DNA from 2 places in the Dongia rigui genome. Region 2 is predicted to be linked to the other one. Evidence: riboswitches for the same ligand, from Rfam matches in the RefSeq annotation. Region 2 holds a riboswitch; the other holds the start of a gene.
What was found. A riboswitch is a leader RNA that binds a small molecule or an ion and turns the genes downstream of it on or off. The one in region 2 is predicted to bind glycine.

Region 1: it holds a riboswitch for glycine, as region 2 does, so the genes downstream of both, SMD31_RS13555 (glutamine synthetase family protein) here and gcvT (glycine cleavage system aminomethyltransferase GcvT) in region 2, are expected to answer to the same signal.

What each region holds. Positions count from the first base shown of each region.
Region 1 is NZ_JAXCLX010000002.1:440,699-443,987, forward strand. It holds gene SMD31_RS13555 (glutamine synthetase family protein) at 1-934, opposite strand, end outside; glycine riboswitch at 1,174-1,271, opposite strand; gene SMD31_RS13560 (amino acid permease) at 1,381-2,883, opposite strand; gene SMD31_RS13565 (LysR family transcriptional regulator) at 3,254-3,289, opposite strand, start outside.
Region 2 is NZ_JAXCLX010000001.1:1,258,736-1,262,024, reverse strand. It holds gene gcvH (glycine cleavage system protein GcvH) at 1-132, opposite strand, end outside; gene gcvT (glycine cleavage system aminomethyltransferase GcvT) at 208-1,350, opposite strand; glycine riboswitch at 1,416-1,541, opposite strand; glycine riboswitch at 1,545-1,651, opposite strand; gene SMD31_RS05685 (hypothetical protein) at 1,751-2,305, opposite strand; gene SMD31_RS05680 (CDGSH iron-sulfur domain-containing protein) at 2,338-2,586, opposite strand; gene ispH (4-hydroxy-3-methylbut-2-enyl diphosphate reductase) at 2,820-3,289, shown strand, end outside.

The DNA.
Region 1 (3,289 bases), on a different contig from region 2:
TGACGGTCGGCGAGACCATGCCGAGCACTTCCGGCATCAGGGTCTGCTGACCGCCGATGAACCAGCGCATCTTGTCCGAGATGTTGTGCGGCTTCTTCGGGTCGTGGAAGACCGCCTTGCCATCCTTGCCTTTGAGCGAGATGTGGATGTGGCCCGACTGGCCGGGATAGGAGTTGGACCATTTCGCCATGAAGGTCGCCATCAGGCCGCGGCGCTGGGCCAGCACCTTCATGAAGGTCTTGAAGAGGGCAGCGCGGTCGGCGGCTTCGAGGGCCGAGCAAACGCCGAGCGCTGCCTCGAGGACGCCCGGGCCGGTCTCGGTATGAAGGCCCTCGATCGGCATGCGCATCTTTTCGCACATGTCGAGAATGTCCTGGTAGAGCTCGGACCAGACCGAATTGCGGATGACCGAATAGCCGAACCAGCCCGGCGTCATCGGCGTCAGATTCTTGTAGTTCTTCTCGCGCACGCTTTCGGGCGTTTCGTCGAACATGAAGAATTCGAATTCGAGTGCCGAATAGACGTCGAAGCCCATCTTCGCGGCGCGGTCGAGCACGCGGCGGAGTGTCCCGCGGGCGCAGATCTCTTCCGCCTTGTTGACGAATTCGCAGATGAAGAACAGGCCGTTGTCTTCCATCGGCAGGTCGCGGCAGGTCTCAGGGAGAATGCGCGCCCAGGCGTCGGGATAGGCGGTGTGCCAGCCGGTATAGTTGAGGCCGTCGATCAACTGGTCCTGGTTGTCCCAGCCCAGCACCACGTCGCAGAAACCGAAGCCGCCTTCGAGGGCGGAGAAGAACTTCGCCTTCGACATGTACTTGCCGCGCAGGATGGCATCACCATCGAACACGCCGACCTTGATATGCGTCAGGCCACGCTCTTCGACGATCTTCTTGGCCTGCGCGACGGTTTTAACCTGTTCCGGTTTCAACGGCATTTTTGTGAACCCCCTGTTCGAGATGATTTATAGAATTTAGGCCGCGCGGAAAGCGGCGGCAATGCGTGCGAAAGGTGTTTTAAAGCGGCTCCCCGACGTCGGGTTGGCTAGCGGCCGGCGGATGGTCCCTGCCGGTCAGCCCCCCTCTGTCCTTGAGACCTGAGAGATTCACTGGTCGAGCACCAGTTTACTCCGTCGGTGAGGCGACGACGTCCGGCGCCTGCTTTCCAGAGATGACGGGTCCGACCCTGGTCCTTTTGCCTGAGAGTTTCCGGGGGCGGTTGCTCCTTCGGCGCCGGCATTCTTGACGAATACCAGTCTCTCCCGAGGTCGGGAATTATGCGCGCGGAGTGTGTGATTGCCCCGTTGAAACGTCAAGCTGAAAAACGAAAAAGGGAGGCAGTTTGCACTGCCTCCCCAGATCGCTTGTTGAAGTGCTGTGGAGATTAGCTAGCGCCACCGATCGCCGCTTCTTCCTTGGCGATTTCCGCCTGACGCGCTTTGACGTCGGCTTCCGTGAGCGGCGGACCGGGGAACCGGCTCTTTTCGAAGGCGAACCAGACCACAATCAACAACACGATGACTGCGGCGAGGAACTGGCCAACCAGCTGATACGGTTCCTGGAAGCCGACAAAGGCGAGTACGGCGGCGCCGATGATGGCGACGACAGCAATCGGCTTCGACCAGATGCCGAGGTTGAACGGACCCTTCTTGGTCCAGCTCTTGCCTTCAGCCAGGAGGCCAGCGGCAATCGGCATCATGTAGGAGACATAGAGGAACACTGCGCAACCCGACGCCAGAATGATGTAGGCGTTGGCATCGGCGCCGGCAACGTAACCCAGAATGATGCAGAGGATTGCACCAACCCAGATGGCCGGACCAGGTGTGCGGTGGGTCGGGCTGACCTGACGCAGGAACTTCGACGCGCCCGGAATGCCGCCGTCACGCGCGAACGCGTAGATCATGCGCGAGAGCGAGGTCATGCCTGCCAGGGCGCAAAGATAGTTCGACAGCACGATGCCGACACCCAGAGCGCTCTTGAGGCCCGCGGGAACCGTGGTCGATTCCAGGGTCCAGTAGAACACCGACCAGCCCTGCTTGGCGCCTTCGGTGACATCCGGCATGGCGAGCAGGATGGCAACCACCAGCACCCAGCCGAACACAGCAGACCAGAACACGGAGGTCAGCATACCGCGCGGAACGGCACGCTGCGCATCACGGGTTTCTTCGGCAGTATGAGCCGACGCGTCGAAACCAGTGATGGTGTAGCAGACATGCAGCAGGCCCAGCACAAAGGCAAAGAACAGGCTGCCCGTGGCCGGCCATGTACCAGCGCCGGGATCACCGGTGTTGTTGGTAAAGGTCACGATGCGCGAGAAATCGAGCGGCACGGATGAGCCGAAGAGGAAGCTCCCGATCAGGATCACCGTAACGCCGAGGATGAGATAGCCCGAAAAATCGGTCAGGATCGTGGTGACCTTGATGCCGAAATAATTGAGCACGGCCTGGCTGAGCGTAATCAGCACGACCGCGATCAGCAGATGTGTCCCCGTGAAGCTCGCGCCATCGGCACCGAAGATGCCGACGAAGATGAGATCGCGGGCCAGAAGATAGACGCCGTAATTGACGGAAGAGACAACGAAGAGGAGACCAATCAGATTGATCCAGGCTGTCGCCCAGCCCCAGCCGCGGCCGCCAAGGATCGAACCCCAGTGGTAGAGGCCGCCCGCCGTCGGATAAGCCGAGGCGATCTGGCCCATCGCCGCAGCGACGACCAACGCAAAGAAAGAACCGACCAGCCAGCCGATGCCGATCGAGCCGCCGCCGGCCGCGCCGAAAGCGACCGTGTAGGCGCCGATACCGCCGGCGAGGATGCAGATGATGGAGAACGAGATCGCGAAGTTCTGGAACCCGCCCATGCGGCGGGACAGCTCCTGGGAATATCCCATGGAGTGGAGGACTTTTACGTCCTCGTCATGATGACTAGGCACAGACATTGATAACCCCCTCAGTTTGCGGTCCGACGCAGCGGCATTTCCCCTGCCGTTGGCTCTGCATGGACCAGACCCCCTCCGGATGGGTGGGGCCGTGTTTTCCGACTCAATGGTCGATTTCCCGCCAATCGGATGGTGCGAAGTATGCGCCGCATGATGAAAATGTAAAGATGGCGTTAACTTTTGCTGCCGATTCAATACGATGGGATACGCGTTTTGCATCCGCGAATTGACCGGCTGCGCAAGTTGCTGGGGTGTCGGCCTTTTGTCCTACTAATGCTGCGATTGGCGCGTAAGACGGTCTTGGCGCGAATGAAAACCTTCCTTAACCACGTTCGCGGGCGAAATGCTGGCGGCACAA
Region 2 (3,289 bases):
GCCGATGGCCGGCAGGTCGACGAAAACGACATCACCCAGCTGTTCCTGGGCATAGGGGCTGATGCCGATGGTGGCGACATCACCGTCGACCTTCACCCATTCATGATCCTTCGAAAAGCGAATGCCGCTCATGAAACTCTCCTCGTTTTTGTTGCGGCGCTTCGACGGATCGTCGCGCCTCTCTCCGGTGAAGCTGACCACGACGGGTCAGCGCTGATAACGATGGGCGACGAAAGGCATGGCGGCGATTTTCGCCGGCAATGCCTTGCCGCGGACCATCAGATTGACGCTCGTGCCGATCGTGGCATGGGCCTTTTCGACATAGCCCATGGCAAGCGGCGCCCCCAGCGACGGACCGAAGCCGCCCGAGGTGATCTCGCCAATGACGCGGCCGCCCGCATCGGTGATCTCGGTATGGGCGCGGGCCGGGGCTTTCCCTTCCGGCAGGATGCCGACACGCAAGCGCGACGGGCCTTCGGCGAGCTGGCGCTGGATGATGCCGGCGCCGGGGAAGCCGCCTTCCTCGCGGCGGCGCTTCTGCATCGCCCAGACAAGGCCGGCCTCGACTGGGTTGGTTTTTTCCGTGATGTCGTTGCCGTAAAGGCAGAGCCCGGCTTCAAGCCGCAGCGAATCGCGCGCACCAAGACCGATCGGATTTACTTCCGGCTCATCCAGCAGTTTCTTGGCAAAGGCCGCGATATCGGCATTGGCGACCGAGATCTCGAAACCATCTTCGCCGGTATAGCCGGAGCGCGTGGCGATGACGTCAAATCCTGCAGCCTTCAGCGCCGCACCGTTCATGAATTTCAGCTTGGCGCTGTCCGGTGCAAGCCGCGCGAAGACGGCCGCCGCCAGCGGTCCTTGCAGCGCGACGAGGGAGCGGTCGGCAAGCACCTCAATCTCGCAGCGCGCGCCGAGATTGGCCTTGAGATGCGCGATGTCGGAATCCTTGCAGCCGGCATTCACGACCATGAACAAGTGATCGCGGTCGTCGCCGGCGCCCAGGCGCGTGACCATGAGGTCGTCGAGGATGCCGCCGCTGTTATCGGTGAAGAAGCTGTAGCGCTGCTGGCCGGGCTTCAGGGCCTGGAAGTCCGCTGGACACAGGCGCTCGACCGCTGCGGCCGCTGCCGCAAAACTCTCGGCACGGATGCGGATCTGGCCCATATGCGAAACGTCGAACAGGCCTGCGCCAGCGCGGGTGTGGAGATGCTCGGCCAGGATCCCGGCCGGGTACTGCACGGGCATGTCGTATCCGGCAAAGGGCACCATTTTGGCGCCCAAGGCGATGTGAAGATCATGCAGGGCAGTGACGAGAAGGGGTGCGTCGACCCCGGAACCGGAACTCAAGAGATGAACCCTCCGACGAATGGCGACCGCGACCGGGCAACGTTTCCGTTACCCGCGCGACCCCCCTCTGTCTTCGGGACCTGAGAGATTGGCCGTCGGCCCTGGCGCGCGACGAGGCGCGCCGATCAAGGCTGGCGGTTTACTCCTTCGGTGGGATGAAGCCCAGGTGTGGGGCCATCCGCTTTCCAGAGTTTTTCCCCGTGTCGGTCCTTTTGCCTGAGAGTTTCCGGGGGCGGTTGCTCCTTCGGCGCCTGACCCCAGTCACTCTGGCTGGGGCGAGGTCTCTCCCGACGACGGGTTTTGCCGCGCGCAACATGGGCCTGTGCGCGACTATCCGTCAAGCGGCATTTTTATGTGCAGATGCGGCATACCGAGTCGCTACGCGGCCGGGCCTGGAGCGTCAGAACTGGGGATTGCGCCGGTTGTAGTCGAGCTCTTTCTCGTTGACCGCGAGGCCGATATAGATGCGATAAAAATCGCCGGTCTCACCCTTCTTGAGGGGGGTCAGGATATTGACCTGGTCCTGCGCCGTCGCCTGCACCTTGGCCGCGGTGAATGGGATTTCGACATCCAAAGTCTGACTGGAAAGCTGGCTGTTGCCAGGCCCCACCACGCGAACCCAGTAGTTGAACTTGGCGGCACTGTCCGGATTCTTAGGCCCGCGCGAGGCTGCGAATTCGATGCTGAGTTCGCTGCGGATCGTCGTCTCGCCGGTGTCCGTGTTGATCACATAAGTGCAAAAGGACTTCGATCGCCCGATGCGCGCCTCGAACGACGTCTCAGCGAGATCCTCGGCCTCGCCGGCAAAGCGGGTGAGATAGGCCGCGTCCTGGATCACCTTGACCATCGGGCAGGGGCGCGATTGTTGTGCAATCGGGTCCACACAGGCGCTCAGCAACAAGCCGGCGCCCATGAGGCCAAGAAGATTGCGCCCCAATGTGCTCATCGAGTTCATCGTCATCCTTTCCGTGCGACCGGTGCCGCTGTTCAGAGATTCGCGTGCGTGCCGTCGCAAAGCGGTGCTTTCTGGGAATGCTTGCAGCCGCAGAAAAACACGGCCTTGGCTGCAGTGGCGTCGAATTTGATGGGGCTGAGGCCGGTGCCTTTATGCGAGCCGTCGCAAAAAGGCTGCTTTTGGCTGCGCCCACAGGCGCACCAGAAATAGGATTTGCCAGCTTCGACATCGATCTTGAACGGCGCTTTCTGCGCGATCTGCGGATCCGTCATCTTGGCCATTTCCCCTCAAGCGGTCCAAACCGGTCGCTCCGTGACGGCGCGCCATATCTCGACCAAATTAACCCTGTTGGACGACTTTAAATGAGCGGCCGGCCTTCGACAAGACGGCGACCCGGCTGTGGCGTGCGGGAATTCGATGGCTTCATTCCGCCCTTTGGCATTGCACGGCAAACCGAAAACCCTATATTCCAGGCACATTCACCAGCCAAACCCACCCGCTACTGGGCCTGTCGATGAGCAAAAGCAAGCTGACCGTCTATCTGGCCGCCCCCCGTGGCTTCTGTGCGGGCGTGGACCGTGCCATCCAGATCGTCGAGCGGGCTTTGGAGCGCTATGGCGCCCCGGTCTATGTGCGCCACGAAATCGTCCACAATCGTCATGTGGTCGAGGCGCTGGAAAAGAAGGGCGCCGTCTTCGTCGAGGAGCTGGACGAAATTCCGGGCAAGTTCCCGGTCGTGTTCTCGGCCCATGGCGTCCCGAAATCCGTGCCGGAAGATGCCGAGCGGCGCGAGCTCATGTATCTCGATGCCACTTGCCCGCTGGTCTCCAAGGTGCACCGCGAGGCGGAAGGGCATTATGCCACCGGCCAGCACATCATCCTCATCGGCCATGCCGGCCATCCGGAAGTGATCGGTACCATCGGCCAATTGCCCGAGGGCGCGGTGTCGCTGGTCGAGACAGCCGAAGACGCTGAAAAGATCGA